2 regions of the Arhodomonas sp. AD133 genome follow, and region 2 is predicted to be linked to the other one. Evidence: predicted binding sites of a transcription regulator. Region 2 holds the regulator's gene; the other holds the start of a gene.
The links. Region 2 encodes FliA, which starts transcription of late flagellar genes. Its sites were predicted from a motif close to GCTAAAGTTNNNNNNNNNNCNGCCGATA; they were not measured.

Region 1 (11,481 bases), on a different contig from region 2:
GCGCAGATCGGTGGCCACGGCGGGCTGGTCGTTGGCGACCACGTCCACCTGCACTGCCGGTGCCACCCGCGCCAGGTGATCGAGCAACCGCGGCAGGATCACCGAGTCCCCGTAGTCGCTCATCGCCACGCGAAAGCGGTGCTCGGAATGAGCGTAGTCGAACAGCCACTGCTCAGAGAGGGTGTGGCGGATGAGGGTGAGGGCCTCGCGGATCGGTTCGGCGAGCTGTCGAGCTCTTGGCGTGGGGGTCATGCCCCGGGCCTGGCGGACGAACAGCGGATCGTGCAGCAGCGCCCGCAGCCGGTTGAGGGCATTGCTCGTGGCCGGCTGGCTCATGTCCAGGCGCTCGGCGGCGCGGGTGATGCTGCCTTCCTGGAGGATGGCATCGAATACCGCCAGCAGGTTGAGGTCCACGCCGCGTAAATTCATCTGGTGAATATTACTTATAAGTTAAATGCGTTGCACCGATAGCATGCGAAGCGTAGCTTGAAAATCGGCCTCTGGCCACGGCGAATCGCCTCGAGGGCTCCCCGGCCTGGCGATTCGTCGGTTTCCGTTCCTGATACACCCTTCTGTCTGTTGCGATGCAATCCCCGGCAAGCAACACCCCCGGCCTCCCCGGCCGGGGGCTTTTTTTTGGTTGAGTGCGTTCCGGGTGACGCAGGCGGGAAACATGCCGCGAGCGGGAAACACGCCGGCGTGGGACCACGCGGGCACGGGCTCCCTGTCCAGTCGTGCCCGTACCCGCGCGTCGCGGCACGCTTACGCGGCGGAGCGCTGCTGCGTGCGCAGGTAGCGCTCGAGCTCGTCCGCACCGCCGATGTGGTGGCCGCCGATGAACACCTGCGGCGTGGTGTTGCGGCCGGAGACCGCACGCAGCGAACGGCTCGTCACCGGTCGGGCCAGCTCGATGCTCTCGTAGGCGATACCGGCCTGGTCGAGGAGGTCCTGCGCCCGGGCGCAGTGAGGGCAGCCGCGCCGCGTGAACAGCGTCACCGGCTCCGGTGGCCTGGCCGCGGCATTGATGTAGTTGAGCATGGTGTCCGCGTCGGAGACCTCGAACGGGTCACCGGGCTTCTCCGGCTCGATGAACTGCTTCTCGATGACGCCGTCGCGCACCAGCATGCTGTAGCGCCAGGAGCGTTTGCCGAAGCCGAGCTCCGACTTGTCCACGAGCATGCCCATGCCGTCGGTGAATTCGCCGTTGCCGTCAGGCAGCAGCGTGACGTTCTCCGCCTCCTGATCCTTGCCCCATTCGTTCATCACGAAGGTGTCGTTCACCGACAGGCAGACGATTTCGTCCACGCCGTTCGCCTTGAGTACGGGCGCCAGCTCGTTGTATCGGGGCAGGTGACTGGCGGAACAGGTCGGTGTATACGCACCGGGCAGCGCGAAAACCACGACCGTTCTCGCGGTGAAGATGTCGTCGCTGCTGATGCTCTGCCAGGCATTGTCGCGGCGCACGCGGAACGTGACCTCGGGTACGCGCAGGCCTTCGCGGTTATCCATGAGATGCCTCCGGTTGTCGATTGTCAGGCGAAAAACGATTGATGGGGAGAATGATGATGCAGCCAGCGCTGTCTGTGAAATGAAACGTTTCTATTCGAACGATAGCTGCAGGCTATGTTCAGGGCGGTCGGTGAGTTGGGAGAAGGTGACGCCCAGCAGGCGTACGGCGCGGTGGAGGCTGTGCTGGCGGAGGCATTCCCGGGCGGCGGCCTGGAGGATATCGGTGTCGTCGCTGGCCTCGGGCAGCGAGAACGAGCGTGTCTGGGTGACGAAGTCGCGATAGCGGATCTTCACCGTCACCGTCTTTGCCCGCAGGCCGCGCTCGCGCAGCTTCGGTACCAGGCCCCGGATCATTTCCGCAGCCAGCCACGCGAGGCGCCCGCTGGAGCGGCAGTCGGTCTGGAACGTCGTCTCCCGGCCGATGGATTTACGCCGCCGTCGTGCACCGACGGGACGGTCGTCGTGGCCGTGGGCTCGCGCCTGCAGCGCTTCGGCGTGGCGGGCCGGAAACAACCGCGCAAGGCGTTCCAGCGGTGCATTGGCCAGCTCGCCGATGGTGGTGATCCCGAGCTCGGCAAGGTGTTCGGCGGTCCGGGGGCCGACACCATGGAGGGTGCGCACCGTCAGCGGCCATACGCGCGCCGGCACGTCGTCGAGCGTCAGCTCGGTGAGGCCGTCGGGCTTCTCCAGATCGGAGGCGATCTTGGCCAGCAGGCGGTTGGGGGCGAAGCCGACCGAGGCGGTGAGCCGGGTGCGCTCGCGGATCGTGTTCTTGAGCGTCCTCGCAAGCTGTCGAGGGGGCTCGTCGCGGTGACTGACGTCCAGGTAGGCCTCGTCCAGCCCCACTGGTTCGAGCACGCGGGAGACGTCTTCCAGGATGTCGAACACCGCCATCGAGGCGTCCCGGTAGGCTGGCAGGTCCACCGGCAGGAACACCGCGTGGGGGCAGAGTGCCACGGCACGCCGCAGTGGCATCGCCGAGTGGATGCCGTACTGGCGTGCTTCATAGGTGGCGGTGGAGACGACGCCGCGGCGATTGGGGTCGCCGCGGCCGCCGACCACCACCGGCTGCCCGGCGAGCTCGGGCCGGCGTAGCAGCTCCACGGACGCGAAGAAGGCGTCCATGTCCACGTGAAGGATGGTACGTTCGCCGCCGCTCATGGCGGCGCATAGTATCCCTGCTCAGGCGCACGCGGTCGAGTGGAGGCCGCCCCGGCGAGCGGCCGGGGGATCGGGCGCGGCCCCCGCGTACCCGGCTATTGTGCGCGGAAGCGGCCGACCAGTTCGCGCAGCCGTTCGCTCATGGCGGCGAGTTCGCTGCCGGCGCGCTCGAGCTGTTCCATGCTCTCCACCGTCTGCTCGACCACGGCGTTCACCTGGCTGACGTTCTGATTGATGCTCTCGCTGGTGGCGGTCTGTTCCTCCGCCGCACCGGCGATCTGGGTGTTCATCTCGGTGATGCGGTTGACCCCTTCGCTGATGCGCCCGAGAGCATCGCCAGCCTCGGCGGCCTGGTCCACTGTTTTCCGGGCGCGGGTGCGGCTGCTGTCCATGGCGCTGGCGGCCGCCTCCGCGCCGGCCTGCACCCGCTCGATGATGCTCTGGATCTCGCCGGTGGACTCCTGGGTGCGCTGGGCCAGGGTGCGGACCTCGTCGGCCACCACCGCGAAGCCCCGCCCCTGCTCGCCGGCCCGGGCGGCCTCGATGGCGGCGTTGAGCGCGAGCAGGTTGGTCTGCTCGGCGACGTCACGAATGACGTCCAGCACCGTGGTGATATTGCCGGCCTCCTGGCGCAGATCCATGACGGTCTGTGCAGCGGATTCCACCTCCTGTGCCAGGCCGTCTATGGCATCAACCGTGCGCTGAACCACTTCCCGGCCCTGGCCGCTGTCGTTGGAGACACCCTCCGCGCCCTCGGCCGCCTCCGAGGTATTGCGGGCAATCTCCTGCCCCGTGGTGGCCATCTGGTTCATGGCGGTGGCGACCTGGTCCACTTCCTCGCGCTGGCGCCGCACGCCTTCATCGGTGGAGCGGGTCACGGCGGTGAGCTCCTCGGAGGCGCCGGCGAGGCTCTCGGTTTCCTGACTGATGCCGCGAACGACCCCTTGCAGCGCCTCGAGGAAGCGGTTCACGGCGGTAATGAAGTCCCCCACTTCGTCGTGCTGCCCGGCGGTAAGGCGCCGGGAGAGGTCTGCCTGCCCGGATTCCATGTCGTCGAGCAGCGCGGTGATCTCGCGGCGGCCACGCTGGACCGGGCGTACCACCCCCCGGGTGATGACGAAGGCGAGGATCAGCCCGCCGACCGTGGCCACGCCGACCAGTGCCGCGGTCAGGGTCATCGCCGAGCTGGTGCGCGCGCCGGCCTCGCCGGCCACCTCGGAGAGCGCGCTGAAGCTGCTGTCCTGCAGCGCTTGGGCGGTCTCGACCATTTTCCCGCCGAGCGGATCCATGACGTCGGTCTTCGTTCGCGCGATGGTGCTGAGCTGGGCGGCGAGCTCGTCGGTGATGCGCTGGTAGCGGCGGGTGGCATCGGCGGCGGCCGCGCGAAGCTCTGCCTGGCGGTCGCCGAGGATGTAGGCGTTGAGCTGCTTGAGACCGCGCTGGGCGTCCATGGCGAGCTTGCGGCTTTCCTCGAGCAGGGCCTCGTCGCGGTCGCTGAGATAGCGGCGCGCGGTGGTGCGCAGCTCGTTGACGATGCCCAGTGTGCGCTGTGCCTGGTAGGCGAGCAGGTAGTCGTTCTGCCCGGTGCCCATGGCCGCGAGATCGTCGAGGGGGGCGGAGGCGGCTTCACCGGCCTTGCTGAGGCGGTCGGCCACTTCCGCGAGCGTGGAAGTTGCCGGCCGGATCTTCTCGCTGAACGCGGTCTCGTATTGCTGGTGCTGCGTCGCCAGCGTGTCCAGCAACTCGAGGCGTTGGGCGTCATCGATGCGCGAGCGAGCCCGCTCGAGCTCCGCGCGGAATTGCTCGCCGTTGGCGAGGAAGGCCTCCGCATTATCCCGTGCGCGGGTGTCGATGTACGCATTGAGCGCGAGGCGCTGGCTGTAAAGGTCGCTCAGGATCGCCGTAGCCGTCGCCGTGTCGGGGGCGAGATCGCCGGTGACCACCCCCATGTGCCGGTCGACGGCGCGGAAGCCCGCGATCGCGACCGCGCCGACGACCACGAACAGCACCAGGATCACCACCGGTGCGGCCATTACCTTGGCGGTCAGCCCCAGGCGCCACGCGCCGCGTCCACCCGCCGCCTTGCCTCTCGTCCTCGTCAATCGCGATTGGCTCATTGTCATCGTTCTCGCTGCCGGGAATCGTGGAGTTCCACTTCCTTCTATCGGCGGCGGGGCGATGAACTTGATCCGCCCGTGTCAGGACACACCAGGTGCCGGTCGTCTCCCGGTCGTGCCTACGTATGTATTTGTCGTTCACGCCGCCGCGCGCGCAGACGCAGGTTCATCATCTCCACGGCCGCGGAGAAGGCCATCGCGAAGTAGATGTAGCCCTTGGGAATGTGCAGCCCCGCACCGTCGGCGACCAGTGCGACGCCGATGAGCATCAGGAACGACAACGCGAGCATCTTGATGGTCGGGTGAGCCGCGATAACGCGGTTGATCGCCCCCACGAGCAGCAGCATCACACCCACGGCGAGGATGATCGCCACCACCATGACTTCGATGTCGTCGGCCATGCCCACAGCGGTGATGACGGAGTCCAGGGAGAAGACCACGTCCAGCAACCCGATCTGGACGATGACACTGACGAAGCTCGCGCCCGCCGCGTCGCTTGCGGCATGGCCGTCACCTTCGCCTTCGAGCTTGGCGTGAATCTCCGTGGTCGCCTTGTAGATGAGGAACAGCCCACCCGCGCCGAGGACGAGATCGCGGCCCGAGACCCCGTGACCGAAAACCTCGAACAGGGCACGGGTCAGCCCCATCAGCCAGGCGATGGAGAACAGCAGCAGCAGCCGGGTGACCAGCGCCGCCATCAGCCCGAGCTGTCGGGCGCGCGGGCGCTGGTGCTCGGGTAGGCGGTCGGCGAGGATGGAGATGAACACGATGTTGTCGATGCCGAGCACGATCTCCATCACAGTGAGCGTTACCAGCGCCGCCCACGCGGCCGGGTCGCTCATCCAGTCGATCCATTCCAGCACGATGGTCTCCCTGCATGTTGGTGCCCGTCGGGGAGGATACGGGCCGTCCGCAGGGGGCGCCAGCACGGCGGCGCTCGAGGAACCGCTGGACGATTCGTGCCAGCCTCCGGCCGATCGGCGCATCGGTATGACCAGCCGAGTCCGGTGCCGAGAGCCTCCGTGGGCACGTCTGGCGGGGGGCGGGGCCAGGCAGGTATTCCCGTAACGGATCACGGCCATGCGCTGCGAGCGCCGTCTCGCCGGAGCCTGGCGACGACGCGGGCATCGTTCAGCGCTATCTTTACAGCCGCGTTCGCTGTGGCACGCTGGCCGCCTTCCGAGACGCACGCGCCGGCAGGCGCGCGCCCAATTCAACTCATGCGCCACGGAGCGAGGCATGCAGGAGCTGCAGAGCACGCTCGCCCGGATCGATGGCAAGGGTTACAAGGCCTATCGCGACATCACCGGGCGTTATCGGTTCGACGACTTCGAGCTGCGGGTCGATCACGTCCAGGGCGACCCCTATGCGGCGCCGTCACGTCTGCGGGTGATCATGCCCTGGGACGAGGCGGCGCTGCCCGACGACGTCCGCAATGGGGTGCGCGCACGGGCGGCGCGCGATTTTCTCGCGCGCTGTTTCCGTCGCGCCGTGCGTGACGAGCCGGCCATCGCCATCGATGCCGGTGCGCAGACGGTGCTTGACCGCACCGCAGCCCTGTTCACGCCACAGGGGGTGGAGCTGCGCTTCACCGTCAATCTGCCGGCGCGTGGCCGTAGCATCCTCGGCCGCCAGGCGCGGGAGCTTTTGTGCCGGATCCTGCCACGGGCCGTACGTGCCGCGCTGCGACCGGAGCACCGCGATACCGCGGCGCTGGCGCATCACTGCGACGTTGTCGAGGACCAGTTCGCCCTGCGCGAGCAGCTCGCCGGGCAGGGGCTGGTGGCCTTCGTCGCCGACGGTGCGGTCCTGCCCCGGCGCTCCGGGGTGGACGACCGCCCGCTCGCGGATGCTGTGGCGTTCGCGTCGGCGCCGAGTCTGCGGGCTACGCTGATGGCCCCCAATGCGGGGGAAGTCAGCGGTCTCGGGGTGCCGCGGGGCATCACCCTCATCGTCGGCGGCGGCTTCCATGGCAAGTCCACGCTGCTGCGCGCCCTGGAGCTCGGCGTCTACGATCATGTCCCCGGTGACGGGCGGGAACGGGTCGTCACCGACGCGGAGGCGGTGAAGATCCGCGCCGAAGATGGCCGTGCGGTGCACGCCGTGGATCTCTCGCCGTTCATCAACCATCTGCCCTACGGCAAGTCCACGACGGCGTTCGACACGGAGCTCGCCTCGGGCTCTACCAGCCAGGCGGCGGCGCTGCAGGAGGCACTGGAGCTCGGTGCCGGCACGTTGCTGGTGGACGAGGATACCTCGGCGACCAATTTCATGATCCGCGATCAGCGCATGCAGGCGTTGGTGGCCAAGCGCGACGAGCCGATCACGCCGTTCGTCGACCGCATCCGTGAGCTGCGGGATACCCTGGCGGTGTCGACAGTGCTGGTAATGGGCGGGTCGGGGGATTATTTCGCCCACGCGGACACGGTCATCCAGATGCACGACTACCTGCCGCGGGACGTGACCGCCGAGGCGCGCCGTATCGCCGCCGAGCATGCGGCCGGACGTCGCGAGGAGGCGGAGAGCGCGCTCGCGGCACCGCGTCCGCGTTCGTTGCGTCCGCGCTCGGTGGACCCCACTGCCGGTCGGGGCAAGCCGCGGATCAAGGCCCGTGGCGAGGACACCCTCGTATTCGGGCGTGACGACGTGGATCTGCGCGCCGTCGAGCAGATCGTGGATGCCAGCCAGGTGCGTGCCATCGGCTTGCTGCTCCCGCTGCTCGCCGCCCACGGTGGTGAATGGGTAACCGATCCGGGGGCGCAGGTGCGGGAGCTGCTCGCCCAGCCCTGGGAGCGGTTGACCGGGCGCCCCTCCGGCGATCTGGCGCGGCCGCGCCCCGCGGAGGTCATGGCGGCGCTCAATCGACTGCGAAGCGCCGTGTTTCGCGCCGGCGGCGCGGGCTGAGCGGTGCGGCTCAGCCCGGCGCGGGGGAGTCGGTGCCGGGCTGAATCACCAGGTGCTTGTCCGGCTCACAGCCGGTGCTCTGCGCGAGCAGGCGGTGGCGCATGGCGATGCGGTGCTGGAGCTTGCGCAATGGCGCCGAACGCGGCGTGAGCTCCACCGCGATGCCTTCGTCGATCACGCGCTGTGCGGCGGCTTCCGCTTCCCGGGCGGCGGCGTCCACCGTGGCGTCATTGAGGCCCGGCACGACGTTGAAGACGTCGCGCAGCAATCGCCGTATCTGCGCCGTGCTATTGCGCTTGATCGCGTAAACCGGGGCCCCGGTCTCGGCGATCAGTTCCTGCAGGCGCCGGTCCTGGCTGCGGGCGCGCAGAGCGAGCACCAGGTCCGCCCGTTCGGCTTGCTCCACGGTGCGGGCGTTGAGGCGCAGATCCCTCAGCACGCGCTCGGTGGAATCGCGGCTCAACGCGTAGCAATAGATGCGCACCATGCGCTCGCTGCCGCTCTGCGGAGTCGGTTTCGTCGGCGCTGGCACCCGTTGCGGTTCCGGTTCCGGTACCGGGGGCGCCGGCGGTGCCGGAATGGCGGGCTCGCCGCCGGACTCGCCGGTCGTGCCGCGCGGTTCGCCCCGTGGGGCGATGCCCCGGAGCAGCGCGTCCACGGCGCGCGCGGTATCGCGGTGGACGATGAGGCGTTCGCGGTCGACGATCTCCACCACGGCACCGAACGTCGGCGGGCCGGCGCGTTCGCTGACGGTCTTCTGGGTGCCGCGTGCACGGGCGCCTTCGTCGCTGAGGGTGACCGTGCGTACGCCGCCGACCAGGTCGGCGAGCGTGGGGTTGCGCGTGAGGTTCTCCAGCGTCGTGCCATGCGCGGTGCCGATGAGCTGTACGCCGCGTTCGGCGATGGTGCGCGCTGCGGCCGCCTCGGCGGCCGTGCCGATCTCGTCGACCACGATCACCTCGGGCATGTGGTTTTCCACCGCCTCGATCATCACGGCGTGCTGGGCATCCGGATGGGGAACCTGCATGCGGCGCGCGGAACCGATCGCCGGGTGTGGAATGTCGCCGTCGCCGGCGATCTCGTTGGAGGTATCCACGATGACGACGCGTCGGGCGAAGTCGTCGGCGAGCACCCGTGCCATCTCGCGCAGGCGGGTGGTCTTGCCCACCCCCGGCGGCCCGAGCAGCAGGATGCTGTAGGCATCGGCGGCGAGGTCGTGCAGGGGGGCGATGGTGCCATAGACGGCGCGGCCGACGCGCAGGGTCAGCCCGACGGTCTCACCGGTGCGGTTGCGGATGGCGGCGATACGGTGGAGCGTGCCCTCGATGCCGGCGCGGTTGTCCGCGGTGAAACGGCCGACGGCCTCGCACACTCGGGCGAGTGTCTCGCGCGTCACCGGTGCATCGTCGAGGGCATGCGGCCCGCCGGTGAGGCGTGCCTGCGGCGGGCGGCCGAGGTCGAGCACCACCTCGAGCAGATCCGTGGAGGGTAAGCGGCGCAGGCGTTCCCGCAGTGGCCGGGGAAGGACGCCGAGCAGCCGTTCGAGGTCATCGGTTCGGGTTTCGATGCTCACGCGGGACGACCTCCTGCTGTGTCCTTACCTCCATGTATCCCCGCCACCCGTTAAACTGTCAATCATCCGTGCCGACGGGTGACAATTGGGCTCGCCCGACCACTTCGAGGCGCGACGACATCGCCGGTGTGCCCGACGCGTTGCTGGACGCGATGGGGCGGCTGGAGCTCGTCATGGAGCTCACGATCCACCCGGGGCGCCGCCTTGCCCGCGTGCGCGCCGTTGAAGTGCTCGACGGGCTGCTGCATCGCGGCTGCTTCGTGCAGTTGCCGCCCGACGACGACGTCATGCCGTTCGGCGGGGCGAACCGGACGAAGCATTAATAGCGCGGCTGTCGACGGCTATGCTCAATTGCATGAGTCAGTGTTCTGTGTAGGCGATACGGCGTGCCCTCGGCTCAGGGCACTGGAACGGTCCGAGCGCGTGTCTGCTGGGCGGAGGGGGCATGGCCAACGAGCTTAGAACGAACCGACGTCACGTCGCCCGGTTTCCCGCGGATCTGCTGGTGCGCGTGTACCTCTATGGCCGTGCCGTCGGCAGCTATCGTACCCGCGACGTCAGTCGTGCGGGGGTCGGCCTGCATGCCGGGCGGGTCATGCTCTGGCGCGGCATGCCGGTGGAGGTTCAGCTCTACTCCGCCGTGGGCACGCGCGCGGTACCAAGGCGCATCGCCGCGGTCGTGTGCTATTGCCGCGGTAACGGTATGGGGCTGCGTTTCCGTCGCCGTTGATGGCACGGAACCGGCCCGCCCCGGGGGGGCTGGCTCGGTAGCCGTGTCGCCCCTGCCGGCGGCGTGCGCGCGGCCGACGCGGTTACCCGCGCCCGGCGAGGAAATCCACCAGACGCCGGTCGAAGAGCTGGCGAAGGGCGTCCTGGACCGCCCGGGCGATGTCCGCCGCGTTGCGCTCCGGTCCCGGGCGCGTGACCACCCGCGCGCTCCGCGAGGTCGAGGCCTGACCGTTGAAACGCTCCCCGCCGCGCCAGGCACGCGCCTGCAATGTCATCCGAGTGTCCACCCGCCGCGGCACGTCGGCGGTTACCGTGTGTCGCAGCTCGGTGATCTCTATGAGCAGGCGCGGTGTCGCCGTGTCCGACCAAAGCTGGGGTGGAAACCCGGCCTGTGAGAGCGTCTCTCCGGCGGCCAGCTCCACGACGTAGGCGAGGTCCTGGCTCGTGGTGATCGTCGCGTCCTCGTCTTCCCGGTTCTGCAGCACGCCCAGGGCTTTGTCTTCGCGCCGGTCCACGACTTCCAGCGCCACCGGCGGCCCGCCACTGACGCTCGCGTTCGGTTCCGGCGGTTCCACGCTCAGGCGCAGTGTCTGCGGGTTCTGGGCGCAGCCGGCGAGCACCACTATGGTGGTGATGAGGGTGAGCAGGCGAGCGGTGGAGAGGGGCATGTCTGAGGCCTCCTTTCTATGAGCTTGACTCATCCTGGTGATTGAACGAATTCATTGTGTTCAGGATTTAACTTGACGACCCACAGCTAGGGCCCGAGACTCTGCGAACTCTGGCGCTGCGAGCGCCTGTTGTGTCGCAGCATACAAGGGTGATACGAGTGACGCAGCCAGCGAGTACAGCTAACCAGCCTGCAGGCCTGCACCTCGAAGTGGTGCCGCCGCTTACCCGGCAGGGCGAGGCAGGGGTCGATGCGGCTCTCGCCAAGGTGGCGGCCCTACATGAGTCAGTGGGCCTGGACGGGATCAATATTCCCGAAATCCGTGAAGAGAGTTCCAAGAGTGACAAGGGCGAGCGGCGCATGCCGTTCGAGCCCCGCATGGAGCCGCGCGAGCTCGCGCGGCGCATCCGCGATACCTTCGGCATCGAGTGTATGATAAACCGCGTCGTGGTCCACCTGGAGCGCGACCGCCAGGCCGACTGGTTTCGCGAGACATGGGAGGAATACGGCGTCCGGCGTTTCGTGCTGGTGGGCGGTGAGAAGAGCGGGGTGGACTACCCCGGCCCGTCGGTGCCGGAAGCCAACGAGCTCATCCGGGAGGTGATATCCGACCGCCATCTGCGGGTGGGCAACATCTGCATCCCCACGCGCTCGGGGGAGGCCGATCGCATGCGCCGCAAGATGCGCACCGGCACGGATTTCTTCACCACGCAGATCGTCTACCATCCGGAGCAGTTCACCGATCTCGTCGACGCGCTGGTCGACGGCGGTCTGCCGTCGCCGCCGCCGGAGGTGCTGGTGACGCTCTGCCCGGTGAAGAA
Region 2 (11,481 bases):
AACACCGAAGCCAACCTGAAATCCGCAATCGCCGGTGAGACCTACGAGTACACGGACATGTACCCGGGCATGGCCCGCGACGCCCGCGATGAAGGCTTCGAAGAGATTGCCGACTGGTTCGAGACGCTCGCCAAGGCGGAACGATCCCACGCCGGCCGCTTCAAGAAGGCGCTCGATGGCATGGAGGCGCTCTAGCGCTGGTTGACCGCTTCCGGGCACGCAGTCCGCTGAGTACCCCCCCCGGCGATCGCGGGCGGGTGGCCGTTCCCCGGCTCATCACGTCGGCTGCGGCGTGAGTCGGGGGCGGGCGGCGGTGCCCCGTCGTTTGTCGTCGCGAGCAGGAGCGAGCCATGAGCGAAGGCGGTCTCGGCGCGCCCACGCGCCACCCCATCGACTGGAAGAACCCGGATTACTACGACCCGGAGAAGCTCGCCGCCGAGGAGCGGCGGGTATTCGACATCTGTCACGGTTGTCGCCGGTGCTTCAACCTCTGCGATGCTTTCCCGCGGCTGTTCGATCTCATCGACGATTCGGAGACAGGGGAGCTCGACAGCGTCCCCGACAGTGCGTTTCAGCAGGTTGCAGACGCCTGCACGCTCTGCGACATGTGCTTCATGACCAAGTGCCCGTACGTGCCGCCGCACGAGTTCGACGTGGACTTTCCGCATCTCATGCTGCGTCACCGTGCCGTCGAGGAGCACCAGGGCCGGCACGGCTTTGCCGACCACGCACTCACTCGCACCGACCGCAACGGCCGCCTCGCCGGGCAGCTCGCACCGCTGGCCAACTGGGCGAACCGGCGGGGCAACCCGATCACCCGACCGGCGCTCGAGCGCATCGTGCACGTGCACCGGGACGCGGAGCTACCGCCGTTCCACCACCGGACGTTCGTCAAACGCGCACACGCTGTGCCGGCGGTCAACGGCGAGGCGCCGGGCCACGGCCGCAAGGCGGTGCTCTACGCCACCTGCTTCGCGAACTACAACAATCCCGACATCGGCGAGGCGACCCGTGTCGTGCTGGCGCACAACGGTGTCGAAACCGAGGTGGTCTACCCGGGGTGTTGCGGGATGCCGAAGCTGGAGCAGGGCGATCTCGAAGGCGTTGCCGAGGCAGCCGGGCGCACCGCCGATTCGCTCCTGCCCTGGGTGGACGCGGGCTACCGTGTCATTGCGCTGGTGCCGTCATGCGCGCTCATGCTCAAGTTCGAGTGGCCGTTGATCGTCGACGATCCGGCCATTCAACGACTCGCCGAGAACACCACGGACGTCGCGGAATACGTGGTGGATATCGCCCGTAACGAAGGGCTCGCCGACGGGCTGCGGCCCCTCGACGGCGGCGTCTCGCTGCACCTGGCCTGCCATGCCCGGGCGCAGAACATGGGGCCGAAGGCGGCGGACATGCTGCGCCTGATCCCGGATATCGATCTCGACATCCACGAGCGCTGCTCCGGGCACGGCGGGGCCTGGGGCGTCAAGAAGGAGAATTTCGAAGTCGCGATCAAGGTCGGGCGGCCGGTGGCCAGGCGCATAGCCTCGAGCGGCAAGCAACATCTCGCCTCGGAGTGCCCGCTCGCCGGCGCCCATATCGTCCAGGGGCTGGAGCGGCAGGCTGACGAGGGGGCCGCGCCGGCGCACGGCGGCTCGGTGCATCCCATTCAGTTGCTCGCCCGTGCTTACGGGCTCGTCGACTGAGACGACGAGGAGGAGACACCATGGCCAGGCAGATCACCCGCGCGGACATTATGAGCATGGAGGACTACGGCGCCATTCGCCGCGAGAAGGCGAGCGAGATCGCCGCCCTCAAGCGTCACCGCCGCATGGCGGTGGGCCCCCACGCCACGCTCTACTTCGAGAGCTACGACACCATGTGGCGGCAAATTCACGAGATGCTGTTCATCGAGCGTGGCGGCGAGGCGCAGATCGACGACGAGCTCTCCGCCTATAATCCGCTCATCCCCAACGGGCGCGAACTGGTCGCGACGCTCATGTTCGAGATCAGCGATCCGGAGTACCGTCGGCGCTTCCTGGCAAAGCTCGGCGGTGTGGAGGAGACGGTATCGATACGCGTGGGCGATGACCGTATACAGGCCCAGGCCGAAACGGACGTCGATCGCTCCACTGCCGACGGCAAGGCGTCGACGGTGCATTTCCTGCACTTTCCGTTCACGCAGCTGCAGATCGAGCGCTTCAACGACCCGGACACCGAGGTGGTCGTCGCGATCGACCACCCCCAGTACGCCCACATGGCCCGCATGCCCGATGAAGTGCGTGCCGCGCTCACCGGCGATTTCGAATGAACGGACGTAGGCCGGGCTACGGGCGCGCAGGCGCATCGGAGACCGGCATGGTGATCGGCGCGGCGAAGCCGCACGTTCGTGAAAATTCCAGCGACTAGCGTTTCGAGTGGCTGGCCGGCGCCCGCCGCGCCGTTCCCGCTGGCCACCACTTTTTGCCTGTCATTTTGAACTCGCCACGTACGAACGCCCACGGCACGAAACCTGCTACCCTCCCGCCCACGACGAGCAGATGCGCCGGGTTCCGGGGCCATGATCATCGACGCCGCACAACTCGCCACCTGGCTGGGGCAATTCCTCTGGCCCTTCGTGCGTGTCGGCGCCATGCTCCTCGCCGCCCCGGTGTTCGCCAACACGGCGATACCCACCCGGATTCGCGTGCTCTTCAGCGTGGCGCTCACGGTGGCGGTGATGCCGGCGGTCGAGAGCGTGCCGGCGCTCGATCCGCTGTCGCCGGCAGCCGTGGTTCTTGCCGCGCAGCAGGTGATCATCGGTGTGGCCATGGGGCTGGTGCTGGCCATGGCATTCCAGGCGGTGGTGATCGCCGGTGAGAGCATCTCGCTGACCATGGGGCTGGGTTTCGCGACCATGGTGGATCCGCAGACCGGTGTTCCCGTGCCGGTGCTCTCGCAGTTCCTGCTCGTGGTGATGACGCTGCTCTTCCTGGCGTTCGGCGGCCACCTGGTGCTCATCCAGCTTCTCGCCGAGAGTTTCCGGTTGCTGCCGCTCACCGCCGGCGGTCTGGAAGCCGCCGACTACCGGACCGTGGTGGCGTTCGCGAGCACGATGTTCGCGGGCGCCGTCGTGCTCGCGCTACCGGCGCTGGCGTTTTTGCTGATGGTGAATATGATCATTGGCGTCATGACCCGCGTCGCCCCGCAGATGAACATCTTCTCCGTGGGCTTCCCGATTACCATGCTCACCGGGTACGTGATCCTGCTCACCCTGGTCGTTCCCTCGCTGCCGGAGCGTATGTCCGCCCTCTGGCGCCAAGCGTTCGACGTGATGCGCCAAATACTCGGCGGTTGAGCAAGAAGCAAGTGCAAAGCTGAAAGTATCAAGCGGGAAGCGGGCGCAGCCGTGCCGGGAGGAAGCTGCCGTGCTCTGCTCGCGGACGCTTTTGGCTTTCAACTTTGAACTTGCTGCTAGCTCCGCGCCTGGCACGAAATCTGCTGCGCTCCCAGTGCCTCGTTGACACATCAGGACTTCTTCGATGGCCGAAGAAAACGAGAACGGGCAGGAGAAAACCGAAGAACCGACCCAGAAACGCCTGCGGGAAGCGCGGGACAAGGGGCAGGTTCCGCGGTCGCGGGAGTTGACGACGACTTTGGTCATGATCGCCGCGGCGGTGGGGTTGCTCACGCTCGGGAGTTACATGGCCAAGGGGCTGGGCGAGTTGCTGCGCGGGACGCTGGCGCTGGAGCGTGAGGCAGCCTTCGACCCTGCGGCGCCGGTGAGAATGTTTCAGGAGGCGATCGTACAGGGGCTGCTCGTGGTCATCCCATTCGCAGGATCCATGTGGCTGGTCAACGTGGTCGCGCCGGTGGCGCTCGGTGGCTGGTCGTTCAGCGCCAAGGCTCTCGCCCCCAAGCCGGAAAAGCTCAATCCGCTCAAGGGACTGAAACGGCTCTTCGGGGTGAGTGGGCTGATGGAGCTCGCCAAGGCGCTCGCCAAGATCGTGGTGGTCGGTGTCGTGGGCGCGCTCATGGTGAGGCTGCAGCTGGACGACTTCGTGGCGCTCACCGGGCTGCCGCTGCAGTCGGGTGCGGCGCGCGCGGCGGACCTCTTTTTCGGGACCTTCCTGGTGCTCGCCGTCTCGCTGATCGTCATCGCCGCAGTGGATATTCCCTACCAGCTCTGGGACCACACGAAGAAGCTGCGCATGACCCGCCAGGAGGTGAAGGACGAGCTCAAGGACACCGAAGGCAAGCCGGAGGTGAAAGGCCGCATCCGTCAGCTTCAGCAGGAGCTCGCCCAGGGCCGGATGATGGAGGCGGTACCGGAGGCGGACGTGGTGATCACCAACCCGACGCATTTCGCCGTGGCGCTGCGCTATGAGCAAAAGGGCATGCGCGCGCCGAAGCTTGTGGCCAAGGGCACTGACCTGGTGGCCCGGCGTATCCGCGAGGTGGCCAGCGAGCACCGGGTGACCGTGTTCGAATCGCCGCCGTTGGCACGGGCCTTGTACCACAGCACCGAGCTCGATCGGGAGATACCGGCCGGGTTGTATCTGGCGGTCGCTCAGGTGCTTGCCTACGTTTTCCGGCGCCGTAACGGCGCGGCGGCGGGTCAGGCCCCGCAGCCGGAGGTGCCGGAGGAGTTCATGGACCTGGCGCGAAAGGGGTTCGCCGATGAGGCTGAGGAGTAAGGAATCGGCATGGCAGCGGTAATCGCAAAAGGCTGGCGGCACATCGGGGTTCGAGGGCTGGGAACGCCGGCGCTGCTCATCGCGCTGCTGGCGATGATGGTGGTGCCGTTGCCGCCATTCGTCCTGGACATGCTGTTTACCTTCAACATCGTGTTGAGCCTGGTGATCCTGCTGGTCACGGTCTACAGCCTGCGGCCGTTGGAATTCGCCGCCTTCCCGACGGTGCTGCTGGTGGCGACACTGCTGCGGTTGGCGCTGAACGTGGCTTCGACCCGGGTGGTGCTCATCAACGGGCACAATGGTCCCGGGGCGGCAGGCAGCGTCATCGAGTCATTCGGCGAGTTCGTCATCGGCGGCGACTACGCCATCGGCCTGGTGGTCTTCGCGATTCTGGTGATCATCAACTTCGTGGTGGTGACCAAAGGCGCCGGGCGTGTTTCGGAGGTGAGCGCGCGTTTCACCCTGGACGCATTGCCGGGCAAGCAGATGGCCATCGACGCCGACCTCAACGCCGGTATCATCGACCAGCGCGAGGCCAAGCAGCGGCGTGAGGATGTCGCCCAGGAGGCGGATTTCTACGGTTCCATGGATGGTGCCAGCAAGTTCGTCCGCGGTGACGCCATCGCGGGCATTCTGATCCTGTTCATCAACATCGTCGGTGGACTGTCCGTGGGGGTGCTGCAGCACGGCATGCCCTTCGGCGAGGCGATGCACACCTACACGCTGCTGACCATCGGCGACGGTCTGGTGGCGCAGATTCCGTCGCTGGTGCTCTCCACGGCGACGGCCATTCTCGTGACCCGCGTATCCTCCTCCCAGGACATGGCCGGGGCGGTGCTGACACAGCTTCTGAGCAATCACCGCGTGCTCTACATCAGCGGCGGTATCGTGACCTTCCTCGGGCTGATTCCCGGCATGCCCAACTTCACGTTCCTGCTGCTCGGCGGGATCTGTCTGGGTGTGGCCTGGTGGCGGTATCGCGAGGGCGAACGCGCCGCCGGCCCCGAGGAGCCCGTCGCCGAGGAGGCGGCCGAGCCGAGCCCGGAGCAGCGCGAGCTCACCTGGGAGGACGTGCCGCCGGTGGACACCATCGGCCTGGAGGTGGGCTACGGGCTCATTCCGCTGGTCGACCGCAATCAGGGCGGGCAGCTTCTCACCCGCATCAAGGGCGTGCGCAAGAAGGTCTCCCAGGATCTCGGCTTTCTCGTGCAGTCGGTGCACATTCGCGACAACCTGGATCTCGGTCCCAACGCGTACCGGATCAGCGTGCTCGGGGTGCCCATCGCGGAGGCGGAGATGCAGCCCGGCCGCGAGCTCGCAATCAACCCCGGCGGCGTCTCCGGCACGCTCGAAGGAACCCCGACCCGGGATCCGGCGTTCGGCCTGGAGGCGGTGTGGATCGACGGCAATCAGCGCGACTATGCCCAGAGCCTGGGCTACACGGTGGTGGACACGAGCACCGTGATCGCCACCCACCTGAGCCAGATCATCCACGACAACGCGCACCAGTTGCTCGGCCACGACGAGGCGCAGAAGCTCCTCGACATGCTCGCCCAGCAACAGCCCAAGCTGGTGGAAGAGCTCGTCCCCAACACCCTGTCGCTCTCGGTGGTGGCGAAGGTGCTGCAGAACCTGCTCGCCGAACGTGTGCCGGTGCGGGACATGCGCACCATCGTCGAGACGCTGGCCGAGCATGGGCCGCGGATGCAGGACCCCACACAGCTCACCCAGATCGTGCGCGAAGCGCTGGGACGGATGATCGTGCAGAGCATCGGCGGCATGAGTGCGGAGCTGCCGGTGATCACCCTGGAGCCTCAACTGGAACAGTTGTTGCTAGATACCATCCAGGGGGCGTCCGAGGGCGCCGCGGGTTTCGAGCCCGGCCTTGCCGAGCGGCTGCAGCGCTCACTCACGGAGAGCGCGCAGCGTCAGGAGCTCGCCGGCCAGCCCGCGGTGCTGCTGACCTCGCCGCAATTGCGCGGTTGGCTGTACCGGCTAACCCGTCACGGCACACCGGGGCTGCATGTGCTCTCGTATAACGAGATCCCGGATGACCGCCAGGTGCGGATCGTGGCCACGGTGGGGCAGCAGCAGGTCGCTCAGTAACAACGGTGCCTCGCGCACTATTGGCTACCAGGGATGCGGAGTGACGGCATGAAGATAAAGCGGGTGTTCGCCGAAGACATGCGCCAGGCCATGCGCCAGGTCCGGGACGTGCACGGGCCGGATGCCGTGATCCTCTCCAGTCGCCGTGTCGAGGGCGGGGTGGAGGTGATCTCGGCGGTGGACTACGACGAGAAGGCCGTTCGCGAGGCCGTGGCGGAGGCCGAGCGGGGCGTGTCCCCGACGCCTGCCAGTTTCAGCGACACGCTCGCACGGGCCGAGCGTGAATCCACGGCGCCGGCCGCGCGTACAGACCGCCCGCGCCTGTCCGTCACCGTCGGTGACGACGACGAGCCGCCACCGGCCGACGGGAATCCGACGGCCGACGACGTTTCCCCGGCGCCGCTCGATCTCGAGTACGAACGCGCCGATGCCCCCGCGTCGACACCGGACCCGGCTGCCGGGGAGCAGGCACCGCGGCGTGCCAGTGCCGATCGCATCCAGTGGACGCCGGAGCCGGCCATGCAGGCAATGCGGGAGGAGCTCAGCAACCTGCGCACGCTCTTCGAGAATCAGCTCACGCTCATGGAGTGGCAGCAGATGGGCCGCGCCAAGCCCGTGCGCGCGGCGCTGCTGCGCCGGCTGCACGCGATGGGGCTGGCGGCGGACGTCTGCCGCGGTCTCGCCGACGCAGTGGGGGCCGAGGAGGACCTGGAGCAGGCGTGGGGACAGGCCATGAAGCTGGTGCGCCGTCACCTGCCCACCGCCGACGACGAGATCGTCGACCAGGGCGGCGTGGTGGCCGTGGTAGGGCCCACCGGCGTGGGCAAGACCACCACCGTCGCCAAGCTCGCCGCGCGTGCGGCGTTGCGCCATGGCCGTCACCAGGTGGCGCTGGTGACCACTGACAACTTCCGGGTGGGTGGCCAGGAGCAGCTGCGCAGCTTCGCGCGCATTCTCGGTGTGCCGGTGCATGCCGCGGCCGACGGCGAGGAGCTCACCGCGCTGCTCGCCGACCTCGCCGACCGGCGTCTGGTGCTCGTGGACACCGCCGGCATGAGCCAGCGCGATATGCGGCTTGCCGAGCAGTTCCGCACTCTCGCCGCCGGCGAGCGGCAGGTGCGGCCCTATCTGGTGCTCTCGGCGAACACGCAGCTTTCGGCGTTGATCGAGACGTTACGCGCTTTTCGCGCTGTTGCGCCGGTGGGTTGTATCCTGAGTAAGACGGACGAGGCCACGAGCCTGGGCGGCGCGATCACTGCCGTGATGCGCAGCCGCCTGCCGGTGGCCTACGTGGCTCACGGCCAGCGTGTGCCCGAGGATCTGCGCCCGGCCCGTGCCGAGGCGCTGCTGGAAGAGGCCGAGGCGCTGGCCGAGCGTTACAAGGCGGCCACCGAAGACGACGAATCCCTCGCCGTGGCGTTCGCGGGTACTGCGGCGCGGCGGGGTTGAGGGGCATGGATCAAGCGGCGGGACTGAGACGCATGTCGGAGCCGAAACCGGTCAAAGTGATTGCCGTGACCAGCGGCAAGGGCGGGGTTGGCAAGACCAACCTCTCGGTAAACCTCGCCACTGCGCTGGCGCGTGCGGGCCGTGGCGTGATGCTCTTCGACGCGGACCTGGGGCTTGCCAACGTCGATGTGCTGCTCGGGTTGTCGCCGCGGCGCAACCTCTCGCACGTGCTTGACGGCGAGGTCAGCCTCGAGGAGGTCCTGCTCGACGGTCCCGAGGGGGTGCACATCGTGCCCGCGTCGTCGGGTACCCAGCGCATGGCGGAGCTCTCCCCGGCGGAGCACGCGGGACTCATCCGCAGCTTCAGCGACCTGTCCGTGGACCTGGATTACCTGCTGGTGGATACGGCGGCGGGTATCTCCGATTCGGTGATGAGCTTCGCGCGTGCCGCCCGCGAGGTGCTCGTGGTGGTCTGCGACGAGCCCTCGTCCATTACCGATGCCTACGCGCTCATCAAGGTACTCAACCGCGACCACGGCGTGACGCGCTTTCACATGGTGGCCAACCGCGTGCCCGGGCCGCGTGAGGGCCAGGACCTCTATGGCAAGCTCGCGCGGGTCACCGACCGCTTTCTCGACGTCACCGTGGAGTACGCCGGCGCTATCCCGGAGGACGAGCGCCTGCGCGCAGCCGTGCAGCGCCAGCGACCGGTGGTGTCGCTGTATCCGGGTAGCCCGTCGGGCCGGGCGTTCCAGGCACTCGCCGATCGCGTGGAGCAGTGGCCGCTGCCGAGCCGTGCCGACGGCCAGCTCGAGTTCTTCGTCGAGCGGGTGATCCGCTATGGCAGCCGGGTAGGGGAGTTCGCGGGATGAACGGACCCTCGATGTACGAAGCCGTGCAGGGACAATGCGGTGACGATCTGCTGGTGCGCCACGCGCCGCTCGTGCGTCGAATCGCGCATCACCTCGCCAACCGCCTGCCGCCGAGCGTGCAGCTCGAGGATTTGATCCAGGCCGGCATGGTAGGGTTGCTCGAGGCCGCCCGCCAGTTCGATGCCGGGCAGGGGGCGAGCTTTCAGACCTATGCGGGCATTCGCATTCGCGGCGCCATGCTCGACGAGATACGTCGCCTCGACTGGACGCCGAGATCGGTGCACCGGCGCTCGCGCGAGGCGGGCGAGGTGATCCAGGCGCTGGAGCACGAGCTCGGACGCGAGCCGAGGGATGCGGAGGTGGCTCAGCGGCTCGGGGTGTCGCTGGACGAGTACCACGCTACGCTCACCGACGCTGCCAGCGCCCGGCTGTTCAGCATCGACCAGGAGGATCCGACGACCGGCGAGGCCCACGAGCCCCAGGGCGACGGCCCGTCGCCGCAGGATGTGCTCGCCGACCGGGGCTTCCGCGCGGATCTCGCTGCAGCCGTCGCCAAGCTGCCCGAGCGCGAGCAGCTCGTGATGCAACTCTATTACGATGAGGAGCTCAATCTGCGCGAGATCGGCGAGGTGCTCAGTGTCAGCGAATCCCGCATCAGCCAGATTCACGGCAAGATCATGCTAAAGCTTCGTGCGCACCTTGCCGATTGGATAGAGAGGTGAGAGTGCATCTCCGGCGGCCCTCCGCACCCGAGAGGCGCCGGCCGCCGGCACGGTTACCGCGAATTCGCTCAGGGGGAATAGCGTGGCATTGAACAAGAACATGAAGATCCTCGTCGTGGACGATTTCTCCACGATGCGTCGGATCATCCGGAATCTGCTCCGTGATCTCGGCTTCGAGAACATCTCCGAAGCCGACGACGGCAACACCGCGTTGCCGATGCTACAGCGCGGCGGGTTCGATTTTCTCATCACGGACTGGAACATGCCGGGCATGAGCGGCATGGACCTGCTAAAGGGTGTGCGCGCCGATCCGGATCTGGCCGACCTGCCGGTGCTCATGGTCACTGCCGAGGCCAAGCGGGAGCAGATCATCGCTGCCGCCCAGGCGGGTGTGAACGGTTACATCGTCAAGCCCTTCACTGCCGTGACGCTCAAGGAGAAGATCGAGAAGATCTTCGAGCGCATCAATGCGGGGGGCTAGCGCCATGACGACCGACGACCGCAGCCAGCAATACCTGGCGCTCGCCCGCGATCTCATCGAGCGCATCGAGGGCGGTGACGAACAGGGGATCCAGGAGACCATCGATGAGCTGACCCGATTGCGCGAAACGGAGCTCTTCCGCGAGATCGGCGTGCTCACCCGCGAGCTCCACGAGGCACTCAAGTCTTTCCGCGTGGACAGCCGTCTGTCGGACATCGCTTCCAGCGAGATTCCCGACGCCAGGCAACGGCTGAACCATGTCATCGACGTGACCGAGAGCTCCGCGCATCGAACCCTCGAGGCGATCGAGACGAGCCTTCCCCTGGTGGACGAGCTGCGCGCGCAGGGCAACTCGCTCCACGAGCAGTGGCAACGCTTCCGCCGTCGTGAGCTTTCCGCCGACGAGTTCCGCAAGCTCAGTCAGGAGGTGGAAGGCTTTCTCGCACTCGCCGGCAGCCACGGCGAGGCGCTCAACCATTCCCTCTCCGATGCGCTCATGGCGCAGGACTACCAGGACATCACCGGCCAGATCATTCGCCGGGTGATGACGCTCGTCCAGGAGGTCGAGGACGGGCTGGTCGGACTCGTGCGGCTCGCCGGTCCGAGGATGACTGAAGAAAAGAGCAAACCTGCCGATAAACCCACCGAGAAGAGTCAGCCGGAGGTCCACGGCCCGGCGGTACCGGGACAGGACCAGGATGTGGTGTCGGGGCAGGATGAGGTGGACGACCTGCTCTCCAGTCTCGGCTTCTGAAGGGGGCGCGCATGGCCATCGATCCGCAGGACGATATCGTCCAGGACTTCCTCGTCGAGTCGCGGGAGATCCTCGAATCCCTCGGCGAGCAACTGGTCGCTCTGGAGCGCAGCTCCCAGGATCGCGATCTGCTCAACTCGGTATTCCGGGGATTTCATACCATCAAGGGCGGTGCCGGCTTCCTGGGGCTGGACGAGCTCGTGGACGTCTGCCACCAGACGGAGGACATCTTCAACCTCCTGCGTCAGGGCGAGAAGCAGATGTACCCCGAGCTCATGGATGATGTGCTCAAGGCGCTGGACGTGGTCAACGATATGTTCGACCGCCTGGATGCGGCACAGGATCTGGAGGCGGCGCCGGAGGCTCTGCTGCAGTCGTTGCGGCGGCACAACCAGCCCGACGCCGACATGCCCGCCGCGCCCGAGGGGGATGC

Region 1: the regulator FliA is predicted to act here: its motif matches at 4,833-4,860, upstream of ACPEES_RS12540 (methyl-accepting chemotaxis protein).

The regions. Positions count from the first base shown of each region.
Region 1 covers NZ_JBNAZM010000020.1:31,101-42,581, forward strand. Annotated here, with positions in the region: gene ACPEES_RS12525 (LysR family transcriptional regulator) at 1-429, opposite strand, end outside; gene ACPEES_RS12530 (glutathione peroxidase) at 763-1,509, opposite strand; gene dinB (DNA polymerase IV) at 1,600-2,670, opposite strand; gene ACPEES_RS12540 (methyl-accepting chemotaxis protein) at 2,766-4,772, opposite strand; gene ACPEES_RS12545 (TerC family protein) at 4,907-5,650, opposite strand; gene ACPEES_RS12550 (ABC-ATPase domain-containing protein) at 6,027-7,691, shown strand; gene ACPEES_RS12555 (R3H domain-containing nucleic acid-binding protein) at 7,702-9,264, opposite strand; gene ACPEES_RS12560 (YcgL domain-containing protein) at 9,297-9,587, shown strand; gene ACPEES_RS12565 (PilZ domain-containing protein) at 9,710-9,994, shown strand; gene ACPEES_RS12570 (YajG family lipoprotein) at 10,077-10,661, opposite strand; gene ACPEES_RS12575 (methylenetetrahydrofolate reductase) at 10,820-11,481, shown strand, end outside.
Region 2 covers NZ_JBNAZM010000027.1:48,016-59,496, forward strand. Annotated here, with positions in the region: gene ACPEES_RS14735 (rubrerythrin family protein) at 1-195, shown strand, start outside; gene ACPEES_RS14740 (heterodisulfide reductase-related iron-sulfur binding cluster) at 351-1,694, shown strand; gene ACPEES_RS14745 (DUF3501 family protein) at 1,715-2,299, shown strand; gene fliR (flagellar biosynthetic protein FliR) at 2,549-3,325, shown strand; gene flhB (flagellar biosynthesis protein FlhB) at 3,510-4,664, shown strand; gene flhA (flagellar biosynthesis protein FlhA) at 4,674-6,770, shown strand; gene flhF (flagellar biosynthesis protein FlhF) at 6,819-8,219, shown strand; gene ACPEES_RS14770 (MinD/ParA family protein) at 8,252-9,091, shown strand; gene ACPEES_RS14775 (RNA polymerase sigma factor FliA) at 9,088-9,813, shown strand; gene cheY (chemotaxis response regulator CheY) at 9,914-10,294, shown strand; gene ACPEES_RS14785 (protein phosphatase CheZ) at 10,299-11,048, shown strand; gene ACPEES_RS14790 (chemotaxis protein CheW) at 11,060-11,481, shown strand, end outside.